2 regions of the Lactiplantibacillus sp. C232 genome follow, and region 1 is predicted to be linked to the other one. Evidence: riboswitches for the same ligand, from Rfam matches in the RefSeq annotation. Region 1 holds a riboswitch; the other holds the start of a gene.

Region 1 (11,868 bases):
GACCACCTATACTTCAGATCCTGTCACCATAACCGTCCAAGATAAGACGCCACCGACGCCGGTAACCGTTAAAGATGGAAAAATCGTTGCCGACCAAAAAACGATTGCCAGCGGTTCCACGACGACGGCTGGTAACACACTTCGTTACACGGTTAACGGGACCTCCGCAGCTGATAGCAACGGCAATGCCATCACAGCAACCGCTGCCAGTGATGGGAGTTGGTCCCTTGCGATGCCAGCCACTAAATTAAAAGCTAACGACGTCATTCAGATTTTTGTGAAAGATAGTGCGGGGAACGAAAATCCGGTCACCAGTACAACTTATCATGATGCCACGTTTGCCGCCGCTACCCAATACACCGTCGCACCGGCAATCGGCCCGACAGCACCAACTGAGCCCGAGCACCCTGGTACGACCAATACCAGTGGGAGCGAAAACACTGGGACCGGTAATACGGGCGAACTTCGTTTAGACTACGCGCCCAGCCAATTTAACTTTGGCAGTGTCACAACAAGTATGCAGCCTAAAACTTACGCCGCCCAGACAATCAACGGTGTCGCGAAACAGTGGCTCCAAGTTTCGGATAATCGGTTAGCAACTCACGGTTGGACCGTCACTGCCCGTCAGAACAGTCCTTTTACTAGTACTAGTGGCGCCCAACTCACCGGCGCGAAGTTACACATTCCTGCCGGGCAGACCTATAATGAACGCGCTACGGGCCAGCTCAAAAGCTACGCGGTCGATCTCACAACCGCCGAACAACCCGTCTTTGCAGCCCCAGCAACGGCCAACGTGGGGAAAGACCTTTCAACCAACGTCTGGCAACCCACCCAAGTTCAATTGACCGTTCCTGGCAACACCGCCCAAGCGGGCCAAACCTATAACACAACCGTAACTTGGACGCTAACGGCTAACGTGACGAACTAACGATTAAATATGCCAAACTGAGGCTCCTCGGCCGTACACCTTAAGTACTGGCCCCAACTCTAGCAATTGGAAGCGCGACTTCAAAGCACCATTAGATCACCACAATAATTGTCGATTTCATCACTTAAATTTGACCGTCGCTGGATTGCCCATCATTATTGATGACGCGACGGTTTTTTCCTGTGAGTTCCTAATGAGCTAATCATCAGTAACCACTAGTTTTCCATGTCATATACTGAGCTTAAGCAACACATCAACTTAAAATTGCCAAGTCCGTATAATGGGCTTGGCAATAATCAACCTAGTTAGTGGCTAAAGTTTGTAACGCCTGTAAACTAGCCGTACTGAGTACATCCACCGGCTGGCTTAATCCCGGTTGAAAGAAAAAGTCACCATAGGCTAATTGCTCGAGCGTTGCTCCCATCTGGATTGCGAGCGAAACGGTATTGATGACCGCCGTTAATTCTGCTGTAGACATTATTTGTGCACCTAGTATCCGATGAGTTTTATCATAAAACAACTTAAAATGAACGGTCGCATTCAATCGAGCTGGTGCGGATGCCACCAATCGGGGAACCGCGATGTAAGTTGCTAACACCGGTTGTTGCATACGGACAGCTAGTTGCGTGTTTAGGCCCGTAGCAGCAAAGTAATATCCCGCCGCATTAAGCGCGGACGTTGCCTGAACGCCGGGAAACACAATTCGCTGATCCGTTAACAAGTTATGCGCTAATAACCGACCGGCATGACTGGCCGCGCTGCCTAAAGTGATCCGCTCTTTAGTACCCGTGGGCGTAAACCGAACTTTAGTCGCATCGCCAATCGCGTAAATATCTGGAACACTTGTTTGAAAATAATCATCCGTCTCAATTAATCCCTCAGAATCTAGCGCCAAAGTTCCCCGTAGCCATGCAGTATTCGGTCGATTGCCGACTGCGACAAGGACTAAGTCGGCAGCATACTGACCACGATTCGTTTGTACCGCTGTCACGTGTGTTGAACCTAATACGGCCGTCACCCGCTCTTCCATCTTTAATTGCAGCCCATTCTCAACACTCGCTGCAGCTAAAATTTGCGTAAATTCTGAATCAAGATTGTGACTGAATGGCCGAGCGTTCACATCAATAACAGTTACTTGCTTGCCGGTTTGTTTAAATAAGGCTGCAAAATTCATCCCAATATAGCCGCCTCCAATCACGACCACGTTTTTAATGGCTGCTGACTTAGCGGCCAATTTTAACTCATTGATGCTGGCACGGTTTTGAATCGATCGAACACCAGATAATTCGGCTCCGGGAATCGGTAACTGGATTGGTAACGATCCAACGCTCAATACCAATCGATCGTAATGATCAGTCTGTAATTGCCCCCGTTGATTACGAGCAGTAATCGTGTGGGTCGCTGGGGTAATTCTTGTGACCGTCGTTTGGTCGAATAGAGTCACCTGCTGGGACAAGGCCAACCGCTCTTTTTCAGCATCCGCCGGAGCCCAATCCAAAGCCGTCGCGAATTGCCCGTGCTCGTACCAATGAATCTCATTATCCGTATTAGCTGCTAATAAGCCATTGACCGTTTCGCGGCCGCCATGTGCAGCCCCGACAATAATAATTTTTGCCATATTTTCCGCCTCTGATTACTTAAATTATTGTTAACAACGCTATTTAAGATACACGTTGTCTTTAACTACAACAATCGTTTGGCTACGGAAATCACTATTATTAAGGCACAAAAAGCAGTAAACTGTTTCTAAAACCAATTAGGAGATCTTTTTGTGACCCAACTCAATCAACGTCGACGTGGCAACCGACTGGAAAACGCGATTTATGACACCACCTATACCCTGCTTAGTCAATACGGCCTCGACCAGGTCACTTTTTCACGAGTAGCCACTGCGGCCGCTACCAGCCGCAGTGTTCTTTATCGCTACTGGGATTCGACCTTTGACCTCATCTTTCATACTATTATTCATCAAATACAAAAGACTCCCATTGCACTTACGACCACGCCATTAGATACTGGCAGTCTTCGTACCGATCTCATTCTGTTAGCGCAACGCTTTATCCAACAAACTAGTACGGGGCCCTTCCGCTATTTTCGGCTATTGTTTGCCACAGCCTTGAACGCGCAGAACCAGCGCGATCTCACGCAGTTAGTGACTCAAATTGATCATGCCAACTTGACCTTGATCGAGCCACTTCTGACGAATGCACAAAACCACGGTGAACTTCAGATTTGGCCTAACCAAGCCGCACAATTAGTATTGTTTCAACAATTACGGTACTGCGACATCATCAACCAACCGATGAACACTGATCAGCAACTCACCAATCTCATTGATCAAGTCGTTTTGCCGGCATTGCGAGCAAGTGGCGTTGCTAACCGGCATTTTCATCATTAAAGAACCTCTTCCTCACAAGTCAAATAAAGTCTGATTTCCTAGCCCATACTGCGTTGGAAATCAGACTTTATTTTTAATATTGAACCAGCGTCACCCTTAACTAGCCAAAACCAGGCGACGCCCCCCTTTACCCGTCTAACAAATTGTAATCTGGCGCTTATTGACGATAATCTGCCCTTCAGCCGCCAATTGTTTAAACTGACGACTCAGGGTTTCGGGAGTAATCCCCAAAATATTCGCCAATTCCTTCTTCTTCAACGGCAATTCAAATTCGATTTGTCCGGATTCAACGGCACAATCGCGCAAATACGCCATCAAACGCGCTTTAGCATCCAGCAAATCTCGTCGCAATTGATTCTTCTCAGCTTCAATCAATTGGTTCCCAAAATTATTGATCATTGCTAATGATAAACTGGCTGATTCACCTAATAATCGCTGAAAATCATCATATTGAATGGAACAGACCCACGCATCACTCGTGGCTTGAATAAATCCCTGATTCTCATGCGGTGCAAATAGCCAGTGTTGTCCGACGACATCACCACTACGCAACAACTCAATAATTTTCTCCTTACCATTAGCAGCTAAGGCATAAATTTTAGCCATTCCCTCATCTAAAATGAGCATGCCTTCCTGATGGTCGAGTGGCTGACGAATCAACTGCCCTTTTTGATAAAATTTCCGGTGATGGGTCACCGTGATTAATTTGGCTTTCACCGCTGGCGCTAGCGGTGAAAATAATGGTGAACGACTCACACAATCCATTTTTGAATGCATAATTTCTCCTTTTCTTGATCTATGTCAATTTTTATATGATTAGACTAGCATATACTGACCATATAATGAAGAACTGGAGGAATTATTCATGACTAAAAAATACGTTGCTAACATCGTCCCGCTGAACGCCGAAGGAATCGGTACTGCCCCACACGGCACAGCGACTTTCACTGAAACTGGTAACCAATTACACGTCACCATTGAAATGTTCGATACCCCGGCCAACACGCAACACTGGGAACATTTCCACGGCTTTCCAGATGGCAAAGCGGCACAGATTGCTACTATGGCCCAAGATGTCAATCACGACGGCTTTGTAGACTTGCCTGAAACTGAACCTGTTTCTGGGACGACGATGGTCCCATTTGATAATGCGCCCCATCATATGGACGTACCAAATGATAATTACCCAGTTGCCGACGCGCAGGGCCACTTCGCTTATGAAATCGATGTGCCCTTAGGCGACCTACAGGCTAAGTTCAAAGAAGTCTTCGGTACCGATGACTTAGAACTAGACAAGCGGGTCATTTATATTCACGGCGTCCCACAAGACTTAGCCCTACCTGCATCAGTCGCTGGTGAAGTGGGCATGTATGATGCTCACGTAACCCTACCAATTGCAGTTGGTAAGATTGAGGTTACGGAAGACTAGGCAATTATTACTTAAACTCACAACCAAAAACTAAGACCGCTTACCACTATCAGTTAGTAGTGGTAAGCGGCCTTAATTTTTTATGAAATCAGCAAAAGCAAATCCTTTATTTGAATTGCACGATATCATTACTATGTTAGACTATTTTTAACCAACATTAAATTGAGGTGTTTTCAATGACCAACGAACAACGAGTTATTCATATTATTAAAACAACTCCTGCTTTAATGACGATTCTTCAATTAATTCAAGACTGTCATTTAAAACAAGGCGCATTGGCGGCTGGTAGCATCCGTAATACTGTTTGGCAAGTACTCAGCGGGCAGCCAGTGATGTTCAACAGTGATATTGACGTCGTCTTTTTTGACCCTGAGCGACCAGCCAGCGATGATTTAAAAATCTATCAGCAACTTACTGATAAAGCCCCACAATACCAATGGCAAATAAAAAATGAGGTCTATATGGCACATTATAATTTTGATAAGGATCCCGAATTCACTTCCGTTACCGATGCAATTGGTCACTTTGTCGAAGTTCCAACTTGTATTGGCGCCTTTTTAGACGAAAATCAAATCAAGCTAATCGCCCCATACGGTGTAGACGATTTGATAAACTTTCGCTGTTCCCCAATCCCCTACTATCGCCAGGATGCCAAGCACATGGCAATCTATCAGCAGCGAATGGCACAGAAGCAGTGGCATCAACAATGGCCCAAGTTACAAATTGATGGTATTTGAAATATTATGCATACCCTTAATTTACGTCATTTAGGCCAAGTCAGCTTTTAATATTGCCCGCTGCACGTCCAACGTTTCTAACAAACTGACCGCACAGTCAGCACCCTTATTGCCACTCTTAAAGCCAGCGCGATCCATAGCTTGTTCAATGGTATCCGTGGTTAAAACGCCGAACATTATGGGCGTATCGGTTGCCAAACTGACGGTCGCAATCCCCGTCGTCACGCCACGACAAACATAGTCAAAGTGCGCGGTTGCACCCCGAATGACTGCCCCAAGTGCAATCACGCCATCATAGCGCTTGGTTGTAATCATTTTTTGAACCGTCAGTGGAATCTCAAAAGCTCCCGGTACCCAGGCCACGTCAATATCGGTTTCATTGACCCCATGCTGTACCAAACTTTCTTGTGCCCCAGTTAAAAGCTGCTGCGTTACAAACGCATTGAAACGCGCCACGACAATCCCAATCTTAAGCCCGTTGCCATTAATTTTGCCGTTAAAAGTTGTCATTCGTGTCCCTCCGTTAGTGTGAGTTGATGATGAAATCGATCACGTTTTGTTTTTAAGTAAGCTTGATCGTACTGATTGGCTGGTATTTCTAAGGGGACCCGTTCAACAACATCAATCCCCGCTGCACGTAACTGCTCAACCTTGTCAAGATTATTAGTCAGCAAACGAACCCGTGTAATCCCCATTTGGCGTAGAATTAATGCCGCAATATCATACCGGCGCTCATCCGGTTGAAAGCCCAACTGCACGTTCGCATCATACGTATCAACCCCGTGTTCTTGGAGTGCGTAAGCTGCTAGTTTGTTAGCCAAGCCAATGCCGCGACCCTCTTGCCGTAAATAGACGAAAACACCGCGCTGAGCTTGACTGATCTTTTGGAGTGCGGCGTGTAATTGATCACCACAGTCACACCGCCGCGATCCTAAAACATCGCCCGTAAAGCATTCAGAGTGTAACCGCACTAACACTGGTTCATCGCCACTGATATCACCAGCTTGCAGTGCCACTGGCAACGCCGTATGACCGGGGGCTTCGAAACCAGTCATCGTGAACTGACCATCCTTGGTCGGTAAGTTGACACTCGGGGTCGTTGTTAGCTGGGCGGCACCCGTTTGAATCACGTAGGTGGTAATATCTTCAATGGTGATTAGCGGTAATTGTAAGCCCTCTGCCAAAGCTTTGAGATCACGGCGCCGCGCCATTAAGCCATTTTTCTTGATAACTTCACAAATATAGGCCGCGGGGGTCACACCTGCTAATTGTGCTAACGTGACGGCCGCTTCAGTATGACCACGCCGCGCTAACAATCCACCAGTCCGCGCAATCAATGGAAAAACGTGCCCGGGATGATAGAAATCAGCGGCCTGACTATTGGGATTGGCTAACGCTTGAATCGTGGTCGCCCGATCAGCTGCCGAGATTCCCGTGGACGTCGTATGGTGATCCGTTGAGACTGTAAATGCCGTTCCAAACGCATCGTGTTCACTAGTCATCGGTGTCAAATGTAGTCGCGTGGCGATACTTGGCGCCATCGGAACACAGAGTAGTCCCCGCGCTGATGTAATCATCCGATTCACTGTCGCAGTGGTTGCTTTAGCGGCTAGGCCAACCATGTCTCCTTCCGCTTCACGCGTCTCATCATCCGCAACAATAATCAATTCGCCCCGTTTTAATGCGGCCAAGGCCGCTGCTACCTTTTTCATTGTATCCATCTTAATGACTCCCCTCTAATGCTAATTGCCGGGCCAAGTACTTGCCCAGAATATCCGTTTCTACATTCACCAGCGTTCCAACTTGTAACTTAGACAAGGTCGTCACCGCTTGTGAATGCGGAATTAAATCGACTTCAAACGTTGTCTCCGTGACCGCTACGACCGTCAAACTAACCCCATCAACTGCCACCGAACCTTTAGTGACTACTAGTGCGCGATATTCTGACGGTAAACTGATCAACAGACGCAGCGCGTGCGCATCAGATTGTCGCTGCATCACTTGACCACAGTAATCGATGTGCCCCTGAACAATGTGCCCATCTAAGTGCGCGTTCACTTGTAACGCACGTTCTAGGTTCACCAATGAACCGACCACAAGGATCTTTAAGTTCGTTCGACGCACCGTTTCAGGCATCACCACTACACTGAAAGCATCCGCTTGTCGGGTCGTTACCGTTAAACAAATGCCGTTCACCGCTATACTGTCACCAATCTTAAGACTCGGTGTCATCAGCGACGGTGCGGTAATCGTAAGGGTCATTTCCAACCCTTGTTGGTGCACTTGGCTGACGCGGCCCTTGGTTTGAATAATTCCAGAAAACATTTACTTAACTTCCTTTCGAACGGCCCGTAGCCGGATATTCGTCCCTAAACAAGTTACCGTTGGTTGTTCAAATGTCAACGGTGTCATCGCAGCGGCCCCGGTAACGGCTGGCAAACCCGTCCCACCAATCATCATTGGTGCGATGTAGCTGACCCATTCGTCAATCAATTCAGCCGCAACAAATTCAGCTTGCAGATGAGCCCCACCTTCAACTAAGAGTGACTGCCAGCCTTGTTCGACACATAGTTGACTGATTGCAGCGGGTGTCCAGTTGCCAATCAGGACGTGTACATTGGGACTGTTTCGAAGTTGGTCGTCACTAGCCGCAGCCTGACGACAAAGTAACCAGGTTGGTGCCTGACCGTCCTGAACAAGCCGGTGGTTTAACGCCACGGTACTCGTATTCAACACCACCAATCGAACCGGTGGCCGCACCATTGCCGTCAGTCGGACGGTTAATTGTGGATCATCAATCGTTAGCGTCCGTTCACCAATCAGAATTGCTTGAAACTGTGACCGTAAGCACTGACTATCGATATAACTAGCATGATTGGAAACCAGCGTCCGAGTCGGCGTTTCAGTATTAATTTTGCCATCAAGCGTTATCGCCGTTTTTAGGGTGATCCATGGTCGCTGCTGCACATAAAAATGATTGTAGTGGGGGTTCAACGCGCGAACTTTGTCCGTTAAACAGCCCGTCACCACATCAACTCCGTGGTTCAAAAGATACTGACGTCCCTTACCACCCACGATTGGATGGGGATCTAATTGACCAATCACGACTTGCCGAATTCCAGCCGCGACGATTCGCGCACTACACGGCGGCGTCTTCCCATAGTGTGAACAAGGTTCCAGTGTGACAAATAACGTGGCCCCACGCGCCTGTTCTGGTGTGACCTGCCGCAGCACATCCACCTCAGCATGGTCACCGCCAAAATAATGATGATAACCTTGAGCTAACACGTGGCCGTCTTTGACTAATACCGCACCGACCTGGGGATTTTGGTACGTCGCCACCCCCGCCAATTTGGCTTGATCGATAGCCATTTGCATAAAATCAGTTAACATTGGTTCACCTCCAACAAGATAAAAAAACACCCAATTATCAAATCATCGATAATCGGGTGTGAAGTGTTCGCCAAATAGATTTCACCAGTAGGATCCAGCTAAATAAACCTACTTAAAGGTCGCCAATAGCCACTACTGCCTAGTAAAATTTAAGCAATAATTTTCTTCTCCCATCCAGACTATACTGTCGGTCCCAGACTTGCACTGGGTCCACCGCTCACGCGGGTCACGGACTTCAACTTACGTTGTTACCGTCGGTCGGGAATTGCACCCTGCCCCGAAGAAATCGTATTCAGTTTTCACCTTTTATAAAAACACTTTCTTAATCAATTGTCAATCACCCCTTTTAGTTTAACCTCGTGAACTGCTGTGTTAAACTGCTAGCAAACTTTATAAAAATGATAATGACTAACACTAATTCTTAACTTTTTTCAGAAAATTGTTCGCTTTTCTTAACTAGTTTTCAAGTTTCAGTACGGTACAATGAAATCATTCATAATATCGGAGTTGAATAAAATGTGGCCTAATTATCAAACAAGGCGCTGGCAAGTGGCAGTGACAGCTGGATTACTGTCCCTTGCTATCATGGGGATTGTCTTCGCAATTTGGGGGATCACGCCCTTCGGTAACCATAACTTATTAATTAGTGATATGGGTGGCCAATACTTATCATTTTTCACCGCGTATCGGCATGCCATTTTAACGCATAGTTTTCAATTATATTCATTTTCACAGTCATTAGGCGGTAACGCACTACCCACGATTGCTTACTATCTATTAAGCCCATTTAACATTTTGATGTTGTTGTTTCCGGCGGCCAATTTGCCAACCGGACTTAGTCTACTCATCATGTTAAAAATCAGCTTGATTGCGGTCACTATGACGGCTTTTTTACAAACGCATTTTCAAACAAAGCGGTGGTCGACTGCCATTTTTGGTGTTGCTTTCAGCCTCTCTGGCTTCGTTGCCCTCAACTATTTTACGATCATGTGGTTGGATGCATTAATTTGGTTACCACTGGTCATTCAAGGACTCGACCACTTAATTGCAACTAGTCATCCCGGACGCTTTTTCGGCTGGTTATGGGTCAGTATCGTCACCAATTACTACTTAGGCTATATGACTTGCCTATTTGTGATTTACTATTTTATTTATCAACTATTTGAACGCAAACGCCCTCAGGACAGTCTTTGGCAAACTGTTCGTCATCAATTTTCGTTAATTCGGCACGTCGTGGTCACCATGCTACTCAGTGGGTTAAGCACGATGTTTGTCCTGATCCCCACTGGTTTAGGCATGCTGACCACGGCTAAATCTGCGGTCAAATTATCGAGCTACTTACCGGTCCCACAATTCGGTTTAGCTGTTTTGAGTCAATTTGGCTTAGGTGCCGCCAATTTTACGACTCGGCTCGTACACGCACCAACCGTCTTCAGCAGTAGTCTGGTCGTCTTGCTGGCCCTAAGTTTCTGGGTGCAGCCCAACTTGACTAAAGCTCACAAATGGCATAGCTTCGGACTATTACTTGCACTCTTCTTGAGTATGGACATTCGTACCTTAGATACGATTTGGCACATGTTTCAAACGCCCGCTGGCTTTCCATACCGCAATGCTTTTTTCTTTAGCTTTGTCTTGATCATGATCGCTTTTGAAGCCTGGTTAGCAGGCCCCCGGCGGATCGCCTTGCGCTGGCAATGGTTGTTACCGACACTCATGGTCAGTGCGCTGATATTAGGCTGGTTTGCCCAACGAACTGCTAAGCACCCCTTAACAACTTCAACGCTGGCGCTCAGCTTAGTCGCTGTCATCTTAACCGCAATTGCCTTATTCGCAACGGCGAAGCGGTGGCAAACGCTCAGCTTGGCAGGTATCGTCGCCTTAGAATTAGGGACTAACAGTACCCTCATGATGGCGAAGTCACCACTAGGGAATCAGGCTAAATTTGTAACTGCCTATCGAACCGAATACCGCCAAATGCAAGCCGTCAACGATCCTGATGGTCAATTATATCGCGTTGAAAATCAAAATACGCTAATCAATCAGGCCTACAATTATGATAGCAAGTATCGTAATTACAACGACCCGATGTTATTTAACTTTCACGATATTACCTACTACAGTTCAACTTTTGCGAACCAAACACGTCTCATGTTGAAGTCACTTGGGCTATTTTCTAAAAACGCCCGGCGTGTCAGTTCAGAAGGCCTAAATCCGGTCACTGATTTACTCTTAGATGTAAAATACGCTGTGCAATTAAACGCCGTGGGTCAAGCGACAACGCGGCTCCGTAGTCAAAACGGGTTAGGGTTTGCCGTGCCAACAGCATTTAGACAGTTAAAGCTTCGTCAGAATAGTGCCATTATCAATCAAGAACGCCTCTTACAAAGTTTGCGGCCATCGAAACGCGCCTATTTTGGCAACGCCACGATGCTCTCAGATCACGTCATCCAAGATTCACAGGCCAAACGCTATCCGTATTTGCATACGGTTAAATTAAGGATGACACGCACCGGGACGCTGTATTATAACGACACGACTCGTCAAACAAAATACACCACGATGCGGGTCAACGGTCACTTAGTCCCGACTAAGTTCAATGCCAACGGTGAGTTAGTGCTCCGATCGCTAGGTTATTTTGACAAAGGCGCTGTCGTCACGTTAACGGTCAAACGTACCCAACCAACGCTTGGCACCCATGTCCACATCGCCAGCCTGGATCAAGCCCGGTTCAACCAAGTCAAACAGCAACTGCTATCCACGCGCTTTACACCGACTTACCACGTCTCGGGCATTCATACCGTGGTCAGTGGTCAAGTCACCAATCGCTCCAAGCAAAAGTGGCTCTACGTTGCTATTCCAGCCGACAAGGGGTGGCGCGCCACGGTCAACGGCGTCAAAGTTACTCCTAAAACGGTCATTGGTGGGATGTTAGCCCTACCGATTCAGCCCGGTAAGAATCAGATTCAGCTAACTTACCACGTCC
Region 2 (11,868 bases), on a different contig from region 1:
GGCAAGGGTGGCTTAGCGGTTGGGATTCAAAACAACCAATTAGTCAACCACAACATCTTAGATTTATTTGAATCTAAGCATGACGTTGAAGTGTCATTAGATAAGTTGAATGAAGAAATTTCATTCAAGTAATCATGGCATGTTAGTTCTTATTTTAATTTGATAAAAATGACGTTAATGTCTTTTTATAAAAACTTTCAAGGGAGAGATTTTTCTTATGAAAAAAACCAAGATTGTTTCAACACTTGGTCCTGCCAGCACCGATACTGACACTATTGTTAAATTAATCGAAGCCGGCGCAAATATTTTCCGCTTTAACTTTTCACATGGTGATCATGAAGAACATTTAGATCGCTTAAACAAAGTTCACGAAGCAGAAAAGATTACGGGTAAGACCGTTGGTATCATGCTTGATACTAAGGGTGCTGAAATTCGGACGACCGTTCAAGCTAACGGAAAATCTGAATACAAGATCGGTGACAAGGTTCGTATCACCATGGATGATTCATTAGATACGACCCATGATAAGATTGCCGTTACTTACAAGAACCTCTATGATGATGTTCATGTAGGTGGCCATGTCCTCTTTGATGATGGTTTATTAGATATGAAGATCGACGAAAAGGACGAAGCTAACCGCGAATTGGTTACAACTGTTCAAAACGCCGGCGTTTTAGGCTCACGTAAGGGTGTTAACGCTCCTGGCGTTTCAATCAACTTACCTGGGATCACTGAAAAAGACTCAAGTGATATTCGCTTTGGTTTGGATCATGAAATCAACTACATCGCTGCTTCATTCGTTCGTAAGCCACAAGATGTCTTAGACATTCGTGAATTACTTGAAGAAAAGCACATGGAACACGTTCAAATCTTCCCTAAGATCGAATCACAAGAAGGTATCGACAACGCCGATGAAATTCTTAAGGTTTGTGATGGTTTGATGGTTGCTCGTGGTGACATGGGTGTTGAAATTCCTGCTGAAAATGTGCCATTGGTACAAAAGAGTTTAATCAAGAAGTGTAATGCTTTAGGTATGCCTGTTATCACGGCTACTCAAATGTTAGACTCAATGCAAGAAAACCCACGTCCTACTCGTGCCGAAGCTTCTGACGTTGCCAACGCTGTCTTTGATGGTACTGACGCAACGATGCTTTCTGGTGAAAGTGCTAACGGTCTTTACCCTGTTGAATCTGTTGCCATGATGGCTAAGATTGACGAAAAGGCTGAAAACACTTTGGCTGAAAACGGTACGTTACAATTAAACCGTTTCGACAAGACTAGTGTTACTGAAACAATCGGTATTGCGATTGCTCGGGCAGCTAAGAACTTGAACATTAAGACGATTGTTGCTGCGACTGAATCTGGCTACACTGCTAAGATGATTTCGAAGTACCGTCCAAATGCTGATATCTTAGCAATCACTTTTGACGAACGGACTCAACGTGGCTTAATGGTTAACTGGGGTGTTCAACCAATCGTGGCTGAAAAACCAGAAACCACTGATGACATGTTTGATTTAGCTGCTTCTAAGGCTGTTGAACTTGGCTTTGCCAAGGAAGGCGACTTAATCTTGATTACTGCCGGTGTGCCAGTTGGCGAACGCGGTACGACTAACATCATGAAGATCCAATTAATTGGTTCTAAGTTAGCTGATGGTCAAGGTGTCGGTGATGAAACGGTTATCGGTAAAGCCGTAATCGCAACGTCTGCTCAAGAAGCTATCGACAAGGCCGTTGAAGGTGGCGTCTTAGTTACTAAGACGACTGACAAAGACTACTTACCAGCAATCGAAAAGTCTAGTGCTTTAGTTGTTGAAAACGGTGGTTTAACTTCACACGCTGCTGTTGTTGGTATCTCAATGGGAATTCCTGTTATCGTTGGTGTTAAGGACGCTACTAGTGTTATTGCTGATGGTCAATTGATCACAGTTGATTCACGTCGTGGCCTTGTATACCGCGGTGCTTCAAACGCCCTTTAAGATCAAATCTAATTTGATATTGAAAAGTCGTCGCTTTGCGGCGGCTTTTTATATTACATAAAGTGCTTCACTCCCAGTTAAATTAGTATGAAACATGGTTAAAAGGTGCCAAATCGTCAACGTCAAATGATCCAGCTTAAGCCCGCTGGAAAAAGATCTACTTAGCGGAAATTTGCTTAGCTAGCTGCGTCCTGCACCGACTTCCAGGCATTTCGGCCAATTGCTGGAACGCGGTGGACACAGATTTAAGCCGAAAATCACGTCTTAAATACTGGTCTTCCACTAACCAAGCCAAAAACGCTTGCTAAGTGGAATTTCACCGCTGAGCATTGGCCGAAACGCCTTCCAGTCGGGATGGTATTCGAATGGCTGACATGAGTGGACCCAGCATTGAACGAATTAGATGTTGCTATTTTAAAACAGCGATTTTATCATACAACAGTTAGTTTGATAATATAATTGTGATTGTACGATTATTTCTAATTCCACCGTATTAGTACTGAGGTGTCCAAAACAATTGAGACAGCATTAACGCATGTTCAAAATTCTAAGTAGTAAACCCGTTCAGCGACAAGTTGCACCAAGTTAGGTGGTCGTTCATCAGCCATTCGACTGGCTTACCGACTGGAGGGGTTGGGTGACAATGCTCAGTAGCCAAATTATTCTTGGCTGGAAGTGGGTTGCTTCCGGCCTAGAATAAGACTCGTATTTGAGATTGCACAGTGGGTTGCTGCGTGAGCTCAAATCGACGTCGGCTACGTTCCGGCAATTGTCACCCAGCCCCGTAAGTCGGAATAGGACGAACCTTGCTGACGAGCTGGAATCCAAACGATTTGGCACCTTTTAACCCTGTTCCCGCCTAAATTAAAGAACAGGAATCGGTTATTGATCAGGGGGGGGATAGTGAAATTGGTGAGTAACGACCAACACCCCTCGTAATTCGGGCCATTTTCAGTTACAATTGATAACACGTGAGGTGTCGTATGGAAAGTTGGTTATTTTTATTAGCGATTTTAGTGGTGGCATGGTTAGGAAAAAATCAGTCCTTACAAATTGCGACCGTGGTTGTGTTGCTTATCAAATTGATTCCTAATACGAGTAAATTGCTGACGACGATTGGTCAGAAGGGAATCAATTGGGGTGTGACGGTGATTACCGTCGCAATTTTAATTCCGATTGCGACTGGTCAGATTGGATTTCGGGACCTTTGGCATGCGTTTAAGTCGCCAGTTGGCTGGATTGCGGTTGCATGTGGAGTGTTGGTTTCAGTGCTCTCATTTCACGGTGTCGGGCTTTTGTCAGCGACACCAGAGATTACCGTGGCATTAGTATTCGGGACCATTATGGGTGTTGTTTTGCTCAAGGGAATCGCGGCCGGGCCAATTATTGCGGCTGGTATAACGTATTGCATTATTCAAGTCTTACATTTGAGCTTACAGTAATTTAAAAGAACCATCCGTTGATATTTATAGACGGATATATTAGAGGAGTTATCACATGGATAGTATTATTGGAACAGTGGTTACGGCGAAGGTAACCGATGAAAACGATGAAGCATACTTCGTACAGATTGATGGACAGACGTTGTGGGTCGATAAAACTGAACCAGAGAAGCCATTGCACATTGGCGGGCTTTACGAAGGTTTTGTTTATGAGAATGAAGATCATCATCTGCAGATGACGCGGTTTGTCCCGGAAATTTCGTTTGATCACTTTGTATGGGGAACGGTTGTCCGGACGCGGCATGATCTGGGTGTCTTTGTCGATGTTGGGTTACCGAATAAGGACTTGGTGGTGTCATTAGACGAATTACCGACCATCAGTCGACTATGGCCTAAAAAAGATGATCGTTTATACGTTAAGTTAGCCCGTGACAATAAACAACGGCTATGGGCGACTCTGGCAGAATTGACGGATTTTGAAGCAATTGCCAAGCCATATGATCGGGCCCAAGTTAAGAATACGGATACCATGGCGACCGTTTTTCGTTTGAAGATGGCCGGTACGTCGGTTATTACAGATGACAATCATCTGGGCTTTGTTCATCCGTCAGAACGTGAACAGGAACCACGCATGGGGCAACACGTCAAGGCGCGGGTCATTGGTTTCTTGCGCGATGGTGAATTGAATTTGTCCTTGAAGCCGCGGGGATACGAAGAGATTGGCGATGATGCCCAAATGTTATTAGCAGCATTGCAACATCAAGCTGACCACGCGCTACCATTTTGGGATAAGAGTGATCCCGATGATATTCGGAATTACTTTGGTATCAGCAAATCACAATTTAAGCGCGCTGTGGGTAATCTCTTGAAGCAACGCTTGATCAGTCAACAACCAGGCGAGATCAAGTTACTGGAAAATGCGGATGAGCAAGCCGACGATTGATCAAAAAATGCAGGACCAGCTTGCTGATTACCTGCATTTTTTGCGTGTTGAACGGGGGTTAGTTGAAAATACGATTAAGAGTTATTCTCAGGACCTGACTACGTTTAGCGAATACTTGATGAGTCAGCAAATCACGGACTATCGGGTGGTTGATCGGTACGTCCTATTGAATTATTTACAGTATCTAGATGAGGCTGGTAAATCGCGAAATACAATCATTCACAGTGTTTCTAGTTTACGTAAGTTTTTTCAATATTTAGCACAGATGCACGCTATCGATACTGATCCGATGCTAAAAATCGACACGCCTAAGCGGGCGCAGCATTTACCGCAAGTATTGTCACCACGCGAGGTCGAACGGTTGCTAGCGGTGCCTAAGTTGAATACCCCGTTAGGATTACGAGACCGAACTCTGTTAGAAGTGATGTATGCGACCGGTCTGCGAGTCAGCGAGACAATTAATTTAACGATGGATGATCTGCACTTAGACTTGGGATTGATTCAAACAATCGGTAAGGGTGATAAAGAGCGGATCATTCCTATCGGTGATGTTGCCATTGATTTTATTACCCGTTATTTAAAAACGGCTCGGCCCAAACTCGTCTCTGCCAAACGCCGGAATAGCTATTTGTTTATTAATAATCACGGTGGTAAATTAAGTCGGCAAGGGGTTTGGAAAAATCTGAAGGCAGAAGTCAAGGCGGCTGGCATCGAAAAAAACGTGACGCCGCATACGTTGCGCCACTCGTTTGCGACTCACATCTTAGAAAATGGTGCGGACTTGCGTGTCGTTCAGGAGCTTTTAGGGCATGCCGATATTTCGACGACTCAAATTTATACGCATATTTCGAAAAAACGCCTAGCTGAGGTTTATAATAAATATCATCCGCGGGCATAGATGCGGTGCGGAATCAAGCAGTCAAGGGAGGCAATACCGTGCTCGTTAAATATCGGAAGGATTATGAAAAGGTAGCAATGGGGCTACTGTCATTTATTCCAGATTTTAAGGACCTAATTCATCTACAAACTGAGATGCAGTGGTATCAGTCAACGGAAGACCATCAACTATTACTATGGCGGCAAGGTGACGGCGATTTCTGTGGTATTATCGGCATTGAAGTCGGCAGTGACTTTATTCTACTGCATCACGATTCATTATCACCCGAGGAACGGACGGCGGCCAACCAGTATCAAATGTTGGATGAGTTGGCCGCGTTGTATCCCAAACAACGGGTCATGGGAACTTTAGAAATGGCGCCAATCATTGGCGCGTGGGAGCGTAATCGTGACAAACAACCAACAACAACCAATCACCATTAAGATTTCGGAGTTTGAGGGGCCACTCGACTTGCTGTTGCACCTCATTCGCCAAAACAAGATGGATATTTATGACATTCCAATTGCGGCAATTACGCAGCAATATTTGGATTACTTACACTCTATGCGAGCGCTAAAATTAGATATTGCTGGTGATTATTTGGTTATGGCTGCGACTTTGATGACGATCAAGAGCCGTTTCTTATTGCCACAGCCTGAACCAGATGAGATGGACGAAGATAATGAGGACGATGATCCTCGTGACTCACTTGTAGCTGAACTGTTGGCTTACAAGGTTTATCAGGAAGCCGCTGGTGAATTGCGAGAAAAAGAACAGGCGCGCCATCAACATTTTACGCGTGAAGCGATGTTAGTACCAGCTGATCTGAGTGCGCCCAAGCTGACTGCGGGGATTACATTAGATGATCTGCAAGCGGCTTTTCGGCAATTAGTGGCTAAACGGCGGCGGGTACGGCCACTAACGAAAACGGTTGTGGCTGAAACCATCAACATTGATGAGCGGATGACACAAATTACGACGCAATTGCAACAGCAACCACAAGGACTGGATTTTGCCGACCTATTTACGGTTAGTGCCAGCGATGAAATGTTAGTGACAACCTTTATGGCTGTGTTAGAATTAACCAAGCAGGATCAAGTGGCGCTGCAGCAAGCTGAGCCACTGAGTCCGATTCATTTATATTTACGACAGGATGAACAGCATGACGAACATTGAACAAATTGAAGGACTATTATTTGTGGCTGGCGATGAGGGCATCACGGTCGCCGAAATCGAGCACGCCACGGGGTTTGCTAAGCCGGCGATTACAACGATGCTCACACAACTGGCCACGAAGTATCAAGCCGACCCAGACAGTGCCCTAATGATCTTATCAACGGCGAATACTTACCGGCTAGCAACTAAGGCCGCGGTGGCGCCGGTGTTAAAGCGCTACTTTGAAGCACCACTCACCACGAGTTTGTCGCAAGCATCGTTGGAAGTGTTAGCAATCATTGCGTATCGGCAACCCTTGACGCGGATTGAAATTGATGAGATTCGTGGCGTACACAGTGGGTCGACGATTCAAAAGCTGGTTTTGCGACAACTAGTTACCGAGACGGGGCGTTTAAGTGAGCCAGGACGACCAATTTTATACGGAACGACGGAACTGTTCTTAGATTATTTTGGACTAAAGTCTTTGGATGACTTACCAGCGATTGACTTAGCTGCTTTAAGTGACGCTGAGCATCCGGCACCAGAGACAGACCTCTTTTTAAATGCATTTCAGGATAAATTACAAGCAGAACGTGAGGATGAATAATGGCAGAACGATTACAAAAGGTAATGGCGGAAGCGGGCATCGCTTCGCGGCGTAAATCAGAAGTGTTGATCACGTCTGGTCACGTTAAGGTGAATGGGAAGACGGTCACCACGCTCGGTGTAAAGGTTGAGCCTAGTGACCATGTCGAGGTTGATGGCGTGCCATTGAATGCAGAAAAACTCGTGTATTATTTATTTTATAAGCCGCGGGGGGTCGTTACAACTGTTCATGATGAGAAGGGCCGTAAAACGGTATTAGACTTCTTTGAAGACGTACCGGAACGAATCTATCCGGTGGGACGTTTGGATTACGATACTTCAGGTTTGTTGATCATGACAAATGATGGGGCTCTCGCTAATCGGCTAACTCATCCGAAGTACGAAGTCAAAAAAACTTATTTGGCCAAAGTTGAAGGGGTACCAACCAATGCTGATCTCAAGCAATTGCGCTTGGGTGTTGAAATCGATGGCCGTAAGACAGCTCCAGCGAAGTCGAACTTGTTAGATAGTGATCACAAGAAGAATAATGCGCTGGTCCAACTAACGATTCACGAGGGTCATAACCACCAAGTGAAAAAGATGTTGGCTGCAGTGGGTCACCCAGTGACTAAGTTGAAACGTGAACGTTATGGGGTTCTCGATTTGCAAAGCTTACAACCGGGCGAATACCGTAAATTGAAGCCGATTGAAATTAGTAAGTTAAAAGGTGAACGATAGCGCTTGCATTTTTGAACGAAAGCCGTTAAAATGAATTTGTAAAAATAAATATTGGTTCATCTTCAGGGCAGGGTGTGATTCCCGACCGGCGGTAATAACCCGCGACCTATGCGTGTGCATAGTGATTTGGTGCAATTCCAAAGTCGACAGTAAAGTCTGGTATAAAGAAGATCGAGCTTATTTGCCAAGCGTTGCAAGTAAGTCCGCCCCCAGATGACAGTTAGTGTGATCGGGCGGACTTTTTTAGTTGAACAAATGGTAATGCGGTTCATTGAAGATGACCCATAGGAGGGTGCGTTATGCAACATACAACGTTACACCGACTAGTGGGCATAGCCTTACTCGGTGCCATTGCGTATATTTTAATGTTACTGGAGTTTCCGATTTTACCGGTAGCGCCATGGATGAAGATTGATTTTTCAGATATCCCAATTCTGATTGGGCTCTTTCTCTTTGGTGTCGGGGGCGCGTTTGTCATCACTATCATCAAACTGCTCCTACATTCGGCCATGATGGGCTTTGCCATCTATGACTTAATCGGTTCTTTTGCTAGTTTTTTAGGTACGGCAGTATTGATTTTAGCATTTGCATTAGTACTTCGTTACTATCGGGGCAATCCCAAGTGGCGAATGCCTGTGGCGATTGTGGTCGCCACAATCGGCCTGGTGGTGATTGAATCGTTGGCTAACTTAACGTTTGTTCTGCCATTCTATTTGCAAGTAATGGGTATGAAGCTCAGCATGTCGCTGAATACAGTGGTGTTAGTGGCAGTCATTCCATTTAACTTGATCAAGGGATTGCTAGTGGGCAACGTCTTCTGGCTGGTCTATCAGCGATTAGCTAAGTGGTTAGGCAACCATAATCAGCTTATGAGCCGAATTTAATCTAAGTCGTTAAAATAATGTGGGTGGTCACTAATTGCGTAACTGCAGGGTGACTGCCTTTTTATATTGGTGCCACCGTGATATTCTTAAAGACGCACACTGCCGGTTGGCGGATGGTTATCCATGAGCTTTAATGTGGCAGTAAGTTGATGAATTTGAAGCTTCAATTAAGGCTTAGAAAGATTAAAAAGCTGTTGGCCGCTATGCTTTGTCGCGGGTCACTGTCAGCGACACTGACGCACGTAAATTTGGGCTGATCACGACTTAATTTAAAAACTGGCACATTTAGTGCGCAATTAACAATTACAACAGCAAGACTTAAGGGAGGCCTTAGCGTGTTTACAGACTACGTTTTATTGTTATTCAGTACGACGCCGCGACGAGCAAAGGGCCTATTCAATGTCTTGCGCGGTCGCCGTACGGTCTCCACGCTTTTTGCGGGGTTAACTGCCGGCTACTTGGATTTGCTCGACAGTTGCCACGAGGTTCCCTTGGAAGATTTCATGGCAGCAACTGCGGCATTGACTGAAAACGGTCAATTGACGAGTACGGCCACGGGATGCTGGCAATTAACGCAGGCGGGGGAACATCGGCAAGCCAAACTCCGACAGACTTTATACATGCCCCAAAATTTTGAAGTGTTTCAAACCACTGATGTCCGCCGATTTAGAATCGTCAGTCAGCTAGCCCTACAAGTCGTTTCCGAACTCGTACATCATGATCGCCATTATTATCCGGTGACGACTGATCCGGGGATTCAAGCCCAGGTCAAACAATGGCTACGTCAGCAGTCGAAGGTGGAACTTGGCGAGCAAATTCATGCGGCCTTGACTGCCTTCTTGACGAGTTTGGCAGACCCAGAGTTGCCAACGGTGTTTGTTCAAGGTATAACGGGGTATCAAGAACCGGGACTGACTAATGAGCAATTAGCGGCACAATTAGGTCGACAACCCTGGGAGGCTAGCTTGATGCACACGGACGTGATATGCCAATGGATTGCTTGGATTCAGCGACACCCGCGTGATCCATTTTCCCAGTTGTTGTCAGTGCTCACTCAAGCGAGTGCCATCAGTCAAAGCGCTGAGCAAACTTACCAAGCTTTCTTGAAGACCCAGCAACTTGCAGCAATTGCGCAGACGCGGCACTTAAAGATGAGTACGGTACGGGAGCACTTGTTGGAGGTGGCGATTTGGTCGCCTGATTTTCCGTTTGAAATGGTGTTGAATCATGAAATAACTCAGCAGTTGGCCACCATCTTTGCAGCCCAGCCTGACATTGCAAACTGGTCATTCCAAGAGGCCCAAGCTGCGCTACCCACGCTAGATTTTTTTGAATTTCGGCTATTTCAGATTATGAGGTGTCAGCATGTCAGAAGATGAATTATATGAGCTGTTGAAAACGAAATATGGCTTCGATGAATTTCGCCCCGGGCAGCTAGCCGTCATTCAGAAATTATTAGCAGGTCAAGATGTCTTGGCAGTGTTACCAACTGGGACCGGCAAATCATTGATCTATCAACTCGTCGGGACCGCACTGCCCGGGCTAGTTGTGGTGGTTTCACCGCTGATTTCCTTGATGCAAGATCAGGTGGCGCGCTTAAACTATCAAGGCGAAAAGCAAGTTGCTGCTTTGACCTCCCAACTAGATTATGGTGCTCGCCAGTATCTGTTGAATCATTTAGGGCAGCTTAAATTCTTGTTCATTTCGCCGGAAATGTTGGGTCAAGACATTATTCAAACAGCGCTGATGCAAGTGCAACTGGCGTTATTAGTTATCGACGAGGCCCACTGCATTTCAACTTGGGGACCAGATTTTCGCCCTGACTACCGTCGCCTTGGTCAAATTCGACAACGGTTACAGGCACCGACAACGCTAATGCTCACGGCAACGGCTACACAACGCGTTCGACAAGATATTTTGACACAATTAACCGTTCCAGATGCCCAGCAAATCTTATATTCGGTTAATCGTCCTAATATTTACTTAGCAGTCGAACAGGTCAATGATGAAGCTAGTAAACGCGCGACCTTGCAACATTTAGTGACAAGTGCGCGCGGACCAGTCATTGTTTACTTTACTTCCAAGCGGCAAACTGATTTGATAGCGGAATGGCTACGAACGACAACCACGTTACGGGTCGCGGCTTATCATGCCGGCTTAGCGACTGATGACCGTTTCAAGATCCAGCAGCAGTTCATGGCAGGACAATTGGATGTGATCTGTGCTACATCTGCTTTTGGAATGGGTATCAACAAAGCTGATATTCGCTTAGTGATCCACTATCATTTACCGACGACTTTGGCCGACTATGTTCAAGAAATTGGGCGCGCAGGTCGTGATGGTCAGCAGGCGATGGCGATTATGTTGTACGCACCAGGTGACGAAAACCTGGTGCGGAATTTGAACGAATTGACGGCTGCGACTCCCAATGAAATTCAGCAAGATTATAGCCGTTATCAAGCGCAGCAGCCACCGACTGATGATCGTAGTAAGGTTTTGCAGTCATACTGGCTACAAGGAACTCCCCCAACGACCGTGGCAACGATTTTTGCTGATCGCCAAGTAGCTAAGGAACGAGAATTGCGGGCGCTCATGAGTTACGTCCAAACGACAACTTGTCATCGGACCGTGATGTTAACTTACTTTGGTGAGCCAGCTGTTACCCATACAGATCAGTGTTGTCAGTTGGCTGGTGAACCACTACCGCTGGCTGCGTTAGGGCTGATGGCGACGCATGATGAGCCAACAGCCACGATAATGTCGTGGGATCAGCACTTAGCTCAATTGTTTTTACCAAATTCTTAAAGAAATCAATTCCGGGTTATGTTACAATATTGGTTGAAAGTTTTTTGAGGAGGAACACCCTATGAGTCAAAAAAATGATAATGACAAATCCCAAGCGGATAAGCCGTGGGACAAAACTTTTGAAGACGATCGGGATGACTCGGGCAATTTATCGCGAACTCAAAAACGAAAACAAGACAGTAGCAACTCTACGCTAACGACCGTGTTAGTCGTACTAATATTGTTGCTTGCTTTGGCACCAATTGGTTATTTCTTGGTGAAAAAGAATTCGCTTAATAATCCGCAACAGACTGAACAAGTTGCTAGTTCGAGCTCGAAGAAGTCATCGGCCAGTGTTGCTGCCAGTAAGTCATCGACTGCTGCTAGCAAGAAGAAGGCGGCCGCATCGTCGAAAAAGGCGGCTGCTAAAAGTAGTAGCTTAGCCTTGGCTAGCTCTAAAGCTGCCAGTTCCAAGGCTGCTA

The links. A riboswitch is a leader RNA that binds a small molecule or an ion and turns the genes downstream of it on or off. The one in region 1 is predicted to bind FMN.
Region 2: it holds a riboswitch for FMN, as region 1 does, so the genes downstream of both, MZO41_RS08105 (ECF transporter S component) here and ribD (bifunctional diaminohydroxyphosphoribosylaminopyrimidine deaminase/5-amino-6-(5-phosphoribosylamino)uracil reductase RibD) in region 1, are expected to answer to the same signal.

What each region holds. Positions count from the first base shown of each region.
Region 1 covers NZ_JAMSKZ010000001.1:177,619-189,486, reverse strand. Annotated here, with positions in the region: gene MZO41_RS00940 (WxL domain-containing protein) at 1-928, shown strand, start outside; gene MZO41_RS00935 (FAD-dependent oxidoreductase) at 1,230-2,546, opposite strand; gene MZO41_RS00930 (TetR family transcriptional regulator) at 2,700-3,326, shown strand; gene MZO41_RS00925 (Crp/Fnr family transcriptional regulator) at 3,462-4,103, opposite strand; gene MZO41_RS00920 (hypothetical protein) at 4,192-4,755, shown strand; gene MZO41_RS00915 (nucleotidyltransferase family protein) at 4,932-5,492, shown strand; gene ribH (6,7-dimethyl-8-ribityllumazine synthase) at 5,523-6,002, opposite strand; gene MZO41_RS00905 (bifunctional 3,4-dihydroxy-2-butanone-4-phosphate synthase/GTP cyclohydrolase II) at 5,999-7,213, opposite strand; gene MZO41_RS00900 (riboflavin synthase) at 7,215-7,817, opposite strand; gene ribD (bifunctional diaminohydroxyphosphoribosylaminopyrimidine deaminase/5-amino-6-(5-phosphoribosylamino)uracil reductase RibD) at 7,818-8,885, opposite strand; FMN riboswitch at 9,044-9,174, opposite strand; gene MZO41_RS00890 (YfhO family protein) at 9,402-11,868, shown strand, end outside.
Region 2 covers NZ_JAMSKZ010000007.1:17,646-29,513, reverse strand. Annotated here, with positions in the region: gene pfkA (6-phosphofructokinase) at 1-132, shown strand, start outside; gene pyk (pyruvate kinase) at 218-1,978, shown strand; gene MZO41_RS08140 (DUF441 domain-containing protein) at 2,962-3,420, shown strand; gene MZO41_RS08135 (CvfB family protein) at 3,476-4,363, shown strand; gene xerD (site-specific tyrosine recombinase XerD) at 4,371-5,261, shown strand; gene MZO41_RS08125 (hypothetical protein) at 5,300-5,683, shown strand; gene MZO41_RS08120 (segregation and condensation protein A) at 5,649-6,416, shown strand; gene scpB (SMC-Scp complex subunit ScpB) at 6,403-7,002, shown strand; gene MZO41_RS08110 (pseudouridine synthase) at 7,002-7,718, shown strand; FMN riboswitch at 7,773-7,894, shown strand; gene MZO41_RS08105 (ECF transporter S component) at 8,018-8,602, shown strand; gene MZO41_RS08100 (YpbB family protein) at 8,938-9,981, shown strand; gene MZO41_RS08095 (RecQ family ATP-dependent DNA helicase) at 9,968-11,407, shown strand; gene MZO41_RS08090 (LysM peptidoglycan-binding domain-containing protein) at 11,469-11,868, shown strand, end outside.